One region of the Paenibacillus tianjinensis genome, then DNA from elsewhere that is predicted to be linked to it. Evidence: riboswitches for the same ligand, from Rfam matches in the RefSeq annotation. Region 1 holds a riboswitch; each other region holds the start of a gene.
The links. Region 1 has a riboswitch for cyclic di-GMP ahead of JRJ22_RS18325 (thiamine pyrophosphate-binding protein). Riboswitches for the same ligand answer to the same signal wherever they lie in the genome.

Region 2: another riboswitch for cyclic di-GMP. It lies ahead of JRJ22_RS02525 (transglutaminase-like domain-containing protein); the one in region 1 lies ahead of JRJ22_RS18325 (thiamine pyrophosphate-binding protein).
Region 3: another riboswitch for cyclic di-GMP. It lies ahead of JRJ22_RS04075 (PA14 domain-containing protein); the one in region 1 lies ahead of JRJ22_RS18325 (thiamine pyrophosphate-binding protein).

The regions. Positions count from the first base shown of each region.
Region 1 is NZ_CP070969.1:4,012,189-4,015,468, reverse strand. It holds gene JRJ22_RS18325 (thiamine pyrophosphate-binding protein) at 1-1,597, opposite strand, end outside; cyclic di-GMP riboswitch class I at 1,708-1,801, opposite strand; gene JRJ22_RS18320 (methyl-accepting chemotaxis protein) at 2,247-3,280, opposite strand, start outside.
Region 2 is NZ_CP070969.1:572,478-575,757, forward strand. It holds gene JRJ22_RS02515 (GtrA family protein) at 1-321, shown strand, start outside; gene JRJ22_RS02520 (class D sortase) at 374-1,024, shown strand; cyclic di-GMP riboswitch class I at 1,146-1,226, shown strand; cyclic di-GMP riboswitch class I at 1,301-1,381, shown strand; gene JRJ22_RS02525 (transglutaminase-like domain-containing protein) at 1,396-2,205, shown strand; rRNA gene JRJ22_RS02530 (16S ribosomal RNA) at 2,577-3,280, shown strand, end outside.
Region 3 is NZ_CP070969.1:945,987-949,266, reverse strand. It holds gene JRJ22_RS04075 (PA14 domain-containing protein) at 1-1,909, opposite strand, end outside; cyclic di-GMP riboswitch class I at 1,922-2,001, opposite strand; gene JRJ22_RS04070 (sugar phosphate nucleotidyltransferase) at 2,140-3,280, opposite strand, start outside.

The DNA.
Region 1 (3,280 bases):
GGTCGGTCAGCAGCTCAATAACAGCTACCCGGTTTGACGCTACAGCAGCATTTACGGCCGCAGAGAATTGGTCAGCTGTCTCGCATCTGTAGCCGGTCGCTCCGAGTGATTCGGCGAATTTCACTGCGTCCATCGGAACTTCGAAGATCGTGCCATCGATTCTGCCAGTTGTTTTTTCCATACCCTTTAGAGCCATATCCAGCTGCATGTTGTTGACCACGATAAAAATAACCGGAATGTTTTTGCACACTGCGGTGTTTATTTCCGCGCCAAGCATCATAAAGCAGCCGTCTCCGGTAATGCAGAATACCGTTTCTTCCGGCGCAGCAACTTTAGCGCCTATAGCCATACCGATGGCATTGCCCATGCAGGCAAAATAAGCATCGAAAATAAAGCTGCCGGGTTTCTTCACGTTGTACCATTTCACGGCATTGAAGCCATGGCTGCCATCATCCACAAAAACTGAACTGTTATATGGGATCAGGTCACTAAATGTACTCATTACCGAAGCAAGTGAAAGTTTAGGCAGTACTGGTAATTTTTCTGCATAATGAACATCGGCTTTTGTTTCATGTTTTTTAATAGTATCTCTATCGATATTCTGCAGGTAGTAAGCCAGATTGTCACGAACATCACCGCTAACCGGGATAGTCTGTGAGTTCAGAATTTTACCGACATAAGTAGGATCGACATCGAATTGGATCAGGGTAGCCGGATGATTCTCCGCCTTAAGATTACAGATGGTCATATCACTGAGGCGTGAACCAAGCACAATATACAGGTCGCTGCTATTCAGCAAATCATCACCATGACTGCATCCTCCCACACCGACCGGGCCATGATACAGCGGGTGATCCCAGGCAATGGCGCCTTTGCCCCCGGGAGAAGTAACCACAGGAATATTGAACGTTTCCGCCAGCTGCGCAAGCTCCTGGTGGGCACCGGATCGATTGACGCCCTTACCAGCGACAATAAGAGGATTAGAGGCCTTATTAATGGCGGAGACTACCCGCTCGAAATTAGCGATGCTGATGACGGGCTCGCGCTCAGGAATCACAATTCGGCATTCTTCGAGCCTTTCGGTCTGGACATCAAAGGGGAGGCATAAGTGGACCGGTCCACGCTGACCGCCTAAAGCAATAGAGACAGCATGATTAAAGAGGGTACTGAAATGATCGCCGCGCTCTACCAGCTTGCTGAATAGCGTAGCGGGTCTGAACATCTCTGCCAGATCCGCCAGATAGGATGAGGAATCCTGACACTGGGGAATCCCCAGCTCCTTTATGGACTGATGTCCGGTAATAAACAGGACAGGAAGGTTATTCGCCTTGGCATGGGCTGCAGCAGTGAGTAAATTCGTTCCGCCGGGTCCTGAGGTGCCGAAGGCTACCCCGAGATTACCGGTTTTAAGAGCATAGCCGGCGGCTTCGAATCCGGAGCTTGATTCATGTCTTCCTGGAATAAACTCAATGCCGTAATCAACCATTTTGAGAACAACAGGACAAATAGATTTGCCAATGATACCAAAGGAATGTGTTACACCGAGGTTTCGTAGTGCCTCAGCCATATAATCTGCGACTGTTTTCAAAAGCTCCACCCTATCCATTGTGTATTTATCTTACGAAAATAGAAAACCTGTACTCAGGGAGTACAGGCGGTTGCTTAAATAGTCATTTAGAACGTGAGAGGTCTCAAACGTTCCGGCTCTTAGGCAACCTGGCTGTCCTGGTCCCGATAAAATGAGACTGTAGATCCATGGCTTTGCGTCATTCCCTTTCGGAGAATTTTGCCAATAATTGTTTAAATTTTCATTGGATAATTTTACTTTACAATATATTTTTAACTCTATCTTTGTCAATATATTTTCTGCGGAAAAAATCAGAAATTGACGAATTGCAGAACTTTAATCGGGATATATGGAATGAAAAAAATGTCTTATAATGCAAATGCTAACCACTACTTGAACGGTTAGTGAAGATAGGGATAAGCTTCCAACACCAAAAAAGAAATGGGCTATATGTACTATTTATATAGAGTGATTGTAAATTCATGATGTGAATTAGATTAATTGGGGGAAAAGACCTAAACGGAGACGTACTGGTTATTATTAAGAAGTAAGGGAGCGGCAGAGGAGAAGTGCAAAGCATTATAGTCAGTTACTTCTATGAGTAAATCAAATTATGCGGAGGGTAAAGACACAAAAAAACTGCCGCTTAAGGTAAGCGGCAGCAATGGAATTAAGTAAATTAAAATTTGAAAATATGAATGGTTTTTTGCAGCTGGAAGACCGCTTGGGTCATTTTATCGGTCTCATCGGCTACGGACTGCAAGGCGTTAATCTGCTCATTCATGGCTGCGGATACTTCTTCAGTGCCGGCTGCAGTCTGCTGGGTGATCGCGGATATATTTTCAATGGCACTGGAGATCTTGAGCGCACTTTCCAGCATGAGGTCACTCTCCGCAGAGAAGGCAGAGATTTGTTCCGTTATGTATTGGACGCTTTGAACGATTTGCGAGAAAATATGTGCCGTTTCGACGATCATCTCATTCTGTACTTGAACCACTTCTTCATTGATTGCGATATTCTCCACAGCCTGCTTGATATCGGCTTCAATGCTGCGGACCAGACTGAAGACTTCTTTGGTGGAGGAAGTGGACTCTTCAGCGAGCTTTCGTACTTCCTGAGCGACAACGGCGAAACCGCGTCCATGCTCACCCGCACGTGCAGCCTCAATCGAGGCGTTCAGTGACAGCAGATTGGTCTGCTCGGCGATTTCAGTAATGCTCTTAGCAATCATCGAAATGCCGCGGGCATTTTGTGAGAGCGTCTCGATGGTGCTAGCCACCTTGTTCGTGGCTTCAATATTTTTGCGCATGCCTTCTGCCTGGGTATCAACGGACAGCCTGCCTTTTTCGACCAGTTCAAGCGTATGTATAGATCGTTTATTCATTTCTTTGGTAGAGCTTGTGTAGTTGGATACTTTCGTTTCAATATCTTTGATCGAATCCGTCATATCTGCAATGTCCACGGAAATTTCATTTGCCCCCTGGGCAAGTTCATTGGAGGAAGAAGCAACCTGTGCCATTACTATTTTTAGATTGTGGTTTTTGTCCTCAATGCCTCTGCTGGCATCCATTACATGGCGGGTGATCTGTGAAGCCTCTGTAAGAATTTTCTTCAGCTTGTCAATCATAGTGTTGAAGGAACGGCTGACCTCGCCCATAGATCCGTTTTCGTCTGCCCTCAGGGTGAAGTCACCTTTTGCAATCGTGTGAGTTA
Region 2 (3,280 bases), 2.8 Mb from region 1:
TTTGCAGTATTTACCCTGCTTCATTCACTGGGAATGATCAATACCCCGGCGCAGATTATTTCTTATAGTGCAGGTACAGCAAACAGCTTCGTTTGGAATAAAAAAGTGACTTTTCGTGACCGCAACGCTGGCAAGAAGGGATCTGACAGGCTGCAGCTGGTGAAGTTTATCGTACTCAATCTGGTGGTGCTTGGAATTTCAGTACTGCTGATGCATCTTCTTACAGACAGCTTCGGGATTCAGGTATTGATTGCCAAGGTACTCGTTACGTTCGTCACTGTGATTATCAATTTTTTCGGAAGCCGCATGTGGGTTTTTTAAGACAAATATTAGAACAGGGCTTGCCCGGTTCCAGACTAACGGGGTGATGAATATGCGGAAGTTTTCCTATTTGATTATACTGGCCGGAATCCTTGTCATGCTGTATCCGAAAGCGAACGAGTGGTATAACGACAGACAGCAGGAAAAATTGCTGGCAGAGGCTGAGCAGGCCTATAGTGAGGTTGTCCCAACGGCTGAACCGGATCTGAAAAAGCCGTACGCCGAGGTCACCCAGCTTTTGGCAGATGAATCAGCGGATGAGGAACAGGTGCAGCCATCAGCACAGCCCTCTCCGGAGATTAAGGTGGGCGGTAAGATTATCGGAATTATCCAGATCGACCGGATTGACTTGAAGCTGCCTGTCTTAGAGGGGGCGACCAAATCTAATATGAAGCATGCTGCTGCCCATATGAAGGAGACGGCTCCGCTCGGCGAAGTCGGAAATGCAGCCATTGCCGCTCACCGGTCAAGAACTACGGGGAGACTGTTCAACCGGTTAAATGAAGTGAAGATCGGTGATATGATCTCAATCAAAACGAGTGCAGAAGAATACCAATACAAGGTTTATGATATTTCTGTAGTAGAGCCGACGGATGTATCGGTGCTGAATGGGGATAACATGAATAAAATCCTAACTCTGATTACTTGTGATCCGCTGGTAAATCCGACACACCGCCTGATAATCCACGCAAAATTATCCTGAATTTGAGGCTGGGGAGAATTGACCCGAAATATGATAAATTTTAGTGGAAAGTGTTAGAAATCTAGCAATTTGGGGCTTGTATAAAGATGACAATATGATACTATATAACTATAAAAGCTATACACGATAACGGCAAACCTATCGAAAGGTAGGGACGCAAAGCTAAAGGGCCTTCCCGAAAGGATGGCAGCCAGCTACCGAATGAAGGGCTTTTTTTGTTTGCTTTTTTAAAGTGAATCTAGCATTTATTGGTAGATGAGAGAACAGATAAAGCTACAACGATAACGGCAAACCTATCGAAAGGTAGGGACGCAAAGCTAAAGGGCCTTCCCGAAAGGATGGCAGCCAGCTACCGAAAGGGGTTTTATCCAATGAAAAAGTTCTATTTTATGTTATTAACCTTGTTTGTAGTAGTCACATCAGTTCAGACAAGCCCAGCTACGGCCGCAACAGCAGATTCGAGCTGGTTGAATACAACGAAATTGGATCAGGGAGTTGTCGCAGTTTCTTATGAGGTACCTACAGACAAACGCATTAAGGTCATGATCACCAAGGACGGCAACAGCTACACTTATAACTTATATGCTTTCCAATCTACGGAGTCTTTCCCGCTGCAACAAGGTAATGGAACCTATAAAGTGTCTATTCTTGAGAATACAAGCGGCAACAAATATAAAGTAGTTTCTTCTGAGAATGTAGAACTTAACCTGAGCAATGCCAACGCCGTATACTTGAGTTCCGTACAGAACGTGAAATGGAGCTCTTCCGATAAATCTGTATTGAAAGCTAAACAGCTTACACAAGGACTGACTACAGATGAAGCAAAGGTAAAAGTCATTTATAACTACATCGTTGCAAATGTGAAGTATGATTACCAGCTGGCTGCAACTGTTACACAGGATTATATCCCGAAGAACGACAACACATTACTCACCAAAAAAGGAATTTGCTATGATTATGCTTCGCTATTTGCTACCATGCTGCGCAGTGAAGGGATTCCGACAAAATTGGTAATGGGCAATACCAGTTATGTTTCAACGTATCATGCTTGGAATGAAGTACTGCTTAACGGTAAATGGGTAACAATCGATACAACAGTTGACGCTGGATTGGCTAAGAACAGTAAAGAAACAGCACTGATCAAAGTAGCGAGCAAATATAGCGCTGCAAAATTTTATTAATAATTCATTATATAAATCCTAGACAATACGTAAGATAACTTGCTTAAAGATTAAGCAGGTTATCTTTTTTAGTTAAGGGGGTTGCTTTTCAATAGGTATCTGCGGTATTATAGGTAAGCGTTGTTAGAGCGCACAAAAGTTTGGCTGAAATGACTGAATAAGAAATTTCAAAAAAAACTTGCGTTTCTAAATCAAACGTGATATATTATAAGAGTTGCTGGTGATGAGCTAATGGTCACTGACAACGAGCTTGATCTTTGAAAACTGAACAACGAGTGAGTATCTGGAGATCACCTCGGTGAGATCCAAAATTAGAGAATGCAAATTCTCGTCAGATGTTTCAAAATGAGCAATCGCTCTTTCTAAATACCAATTTGGAGAGTTTGATCCTGGCTCAGGACGAACGCTGGCGGCGTGCCTAATACATGCAAGTCGAGCGGAGCTTATCCTTCGGGATAAGCTTAGCGGCGGACGGGTGAGTAACACGTAGGCAACCTACCCCTCAGACTGGGATAACTACCGGAAACGGTAGCTAATACCGGATAATTCCTTTCTTCTCCTGAAGAAAGGATGAAAGGCGGAGCAATCTGCTACTGAGGGATGGGCCTGCGGCGCATTAGCTAGTTGGTGAGGTAACGGCTCACCAAGGCGACGATGCGTAGCCGACCTGAGAGGGTGAACGGCCACACTGGGACTGAGACACGGCCCAGACTCCTACGGGAGGCAGCAGTAGGGAATCTTCCGCAATGGGCGAAAGCCTGACGGAGCAACGCCGCGTGAGTGATGAAGGTTTTCGGATCGTAAAGCTCTGTTGCCAGGGAAGAACGTCCGGTAGAGTAACTGCTACCGGAGTGACGGTACCTGAGAAGAAAGCCCCGGCTAACTACGTGCCAGCAGCCGCGGTAATACGTAGGGGGCAAGCGTTGTCCGGAATTATTGGGCGTAAAGCGCGCGCAGGCGGCTATTTAAGTCTGGTGTTTAAACCTTGGGCTCAACCTGGGGTCGCACTGGAAACTGGATGGCTTGAGTACAGAAGAGGAAAGTGGAATTCCACGTGTAGCGGTGAAATGCGTAG
Region 3 (3,280 bases), 3.1 Mb from region 1:
TGACCGCAGGTGCTGCTGTCGGCGCTGGCGTTGGCGTTGCTGTTGGCGTTGGTGCCGCTGTTGGCGTTGGTGCCGCTGTCGGCGTTGGAGCTGCTGTCGGCGCTTGCGTTGCTGTCGGCGTTGGTGCTGCTGTCGGCGCTGGCGTTGCTGTCGGCGCTGGCGACACTGTTACTGTCTGTACCATGGCCAGCGAATTCGTCATTAATGACGATTCAACAGTATTTATAGATGATATGGAGCTTTTTAAGAACAATGCGCTTGAAGGAACGGTTACTTTGGCCTGGCTTGGACTCTGCCACATCATCCGGATATTGGCGTCACCGGCATTTTCATAATATTCTACTTTAATGTCATAATACTGTCCTGCTTTCAGGGCAATGCTTCCGGTACGCTCGGTACCGCTCTGTTTCATCCAGCTGTCGATAACGGCCGTTCCATTCACATAGACACGAATACCATCATCCGATGTTGTATAGAATTGATAGGTTTCACTATAAGAAGGCTTAATCAGACCGGTCCAGCGTACGGAAAAAATATCTACAGGCAATGAAGCATCCGGTGATGCCTGACGCCAGTTGAAATTAAGTAAACTATCATTGCGTACCAGCACAGGCGTGCCGGACAGCGTCATATTCTTGAAATATTCACCTGTAAGCCCGTTTACCAGCGGTACCGGTGCCTGCAATGTATTTTCAGGTAAGGAGGTCGGCGTTGGTGTAGCTGTAGGTGCTACCGTTGGAGTTGGTGTCGCTGTAGGCGTTGCCGTTGGTGTCGCTGTTGGCGCTACTGTTGGTGTCGCTGTTGGCGCTACCGTTGGTGTCGCTGTTGGCGTTGCTGTCGGCGTTGCCGTTGCACCAGGGACTGTCCATGCCTTATATTCATCCCGGGTCAGGGTGTAGCTGTCATTCATAAAGCTTGTGATTGTAGTCGTGCTGTTGTTATCATAGAGCATTTTTCCCCAGTTCATCATATAAACGTAATTCTTCTGGGATAGCTGCAGCTTAGCTATACTCGGCATCTCGCCATTCTCACCGATGCCAACCGGTTTACCGGCAGCCAGACTGACCAGGCTGTCATAATATTTATTCATATAATCATTATTGTATATGTCAGCTGCAAGTACATCGACCTTATTCGCACCAGGATAGGTCAGCTCATAGGGATCAGACCAGGCATTCGGAGCATTCGGATTCCATACCCACAGCAGATTGTTAAGTTTATGATAGTTAACAAACCGGTCATACATAATATTCCACAGTCCGGCGAAGTTGGTCTTCTTTCCCCACCAGAACCAGTCTCCGTTCATCTCATGGTAAGGTCTCCAAAGTACGGGGACTCCTGCATCCCGCAGGCTTTTGAGTGAAACTGCAACTTTATCGAGATCGGCAATCAGTGCGTTGTACTGTGCCGTACCTGGTGTTATATATTTGTTAAACTCTGCTTGTGTCAATGATTTCTGCACATTAGCCCAATCATACGTAGTGCCCGGCAGATTCTCATGAAAAGTCATGGCTACGATACCGCCGGATTTAGACCAGTTGATCGCACTATTGACTACATTCTTCCGTTGCATTGCGGCGGTGCTTTCGGATTGTCCGCTGATAACTCCCAGCTCATATCCGTGAAGTGCGGCATATTGTCCGCTTGTTCCTTTCAGCTTGTTGCTAAATTCATCCGGGCTCTCCAGATAATCATGCTGGCCTGAAATAATTCCTTTTCCGGAAATAGAATACAGACTATCGAGGAGCTTGACGGCTTCAGCTGAAGCGTCCGGATTAACTGGCACAGCTGTACTTGAAGCTGCTTTAACCGAGGAAGGTGCAAATCCTAGTCCAAGCGGTACGGCGGACAAAAACACAGCCAGAGACAACACGGCGGACAACAAACGAAACTTACGGTAAGTTTTCAAAATGATCTTCCTTTCGGTAGCCAGGCTGCCACTTTTAAGAGGCCCTATAGCTTTGCGTCCCTATCTTTCGAGTAGGTTTGCCTTTGTCGTTTTGGAAGGATTTCTCCTTCTTACCGTAAGTATCGACTCTATTAAGTTGTAGGTTTATAGCAAAAATGAAGATTTCTTAATAAATGGTTCTAAATACCTGTTTTGGATTTGTAACAATTGGTTAAATAGATTATTTAGGCCTACGAAATGAACTGGTGCAATGCTATATCCTTCCAGTCCAAGGTGATTCGGATATTATCCTCTTCCACCAGCTCGGATCCGGTCTGCACTTCGATAAACTCCACATCCGTCAGCGCAAGGATCGCATGTTTGGTGCCTTCTGGGATGCGAACCACATCGCCAGCCTTCACATTATGCATTTTCTCGTTAATCACAATACTGGCTTCCCCGCTTACAAAGGTCCAGATTTCACTGCGTTTGCGGTGCAGCTGGTAGCTGATGTTCTTGCCCTCTTCAATAAAAATCCGCTTAGTCAGGACTTCATTGCCCTCATCGTACTTCACATAATCAATGACCTTGTAATGGCCCCAGCGGCGTTCCTCGAACATCGGTCTTTGCTCGTAAGACTTCAATACTTCTTTGATCCGCGGGCTTTCCGCTTTATGCGTAACCAAGATGCCATCCGGGCTGGCGGCGATAATTAAGTCCTTCGCCCCGATGACTGTGATCGGAATATCCAGCTCATTGATCAGGCAGGTCCCCTCAGAATCGGCCGTGACAACACCTTTTCCTACCAGATTGCTGCTCATTTCTTCGGTCAGCGTGTTCCAGGTACCCAGGTCCTTCCAGAAGCCTGCATAAGGCTGAACCACGATATTCTCCTCTTTTTCCACCACTTCATAGTCAAAGCTGATGGAGGCAAGCAGTTTATACTGCTTCTGAAGTTCCTCGTAGTTAAGCGGCAGCCCTTTGCGTTGCAGAATATCAAGCAGATAACCCAAGCGGAAAGCGAATACCCCGCAATTCCAAAGGGCTCCTTTGCTGATCAGACCTTCGGCTTGTACACGGTCAGGTTTTTCCTGGAAATGGCTCACTTGCAGATATCCGCTTGTTCCCGCCTCAGCACTGGTAGGGATGATATATCCGTATTTCTCTGACGCATGTTCAGGAACTACGCCCATCAGCGCCAGATTTGCGCCGCTTTCCTCCATGGTCTGCTCAAGCTGGACTACGGTATCGAAAAATGAAGCTTCTACATAGGGATCAACAGGCAGGATAGCGACGGTTTCGTCCGGAGAAACACCGGCCATCGAATACAGGTAAGCTGCTGTCAGTGCTATGGCCGGGAAGGTATCACGGCGCTCAGGCTCAACGATGATC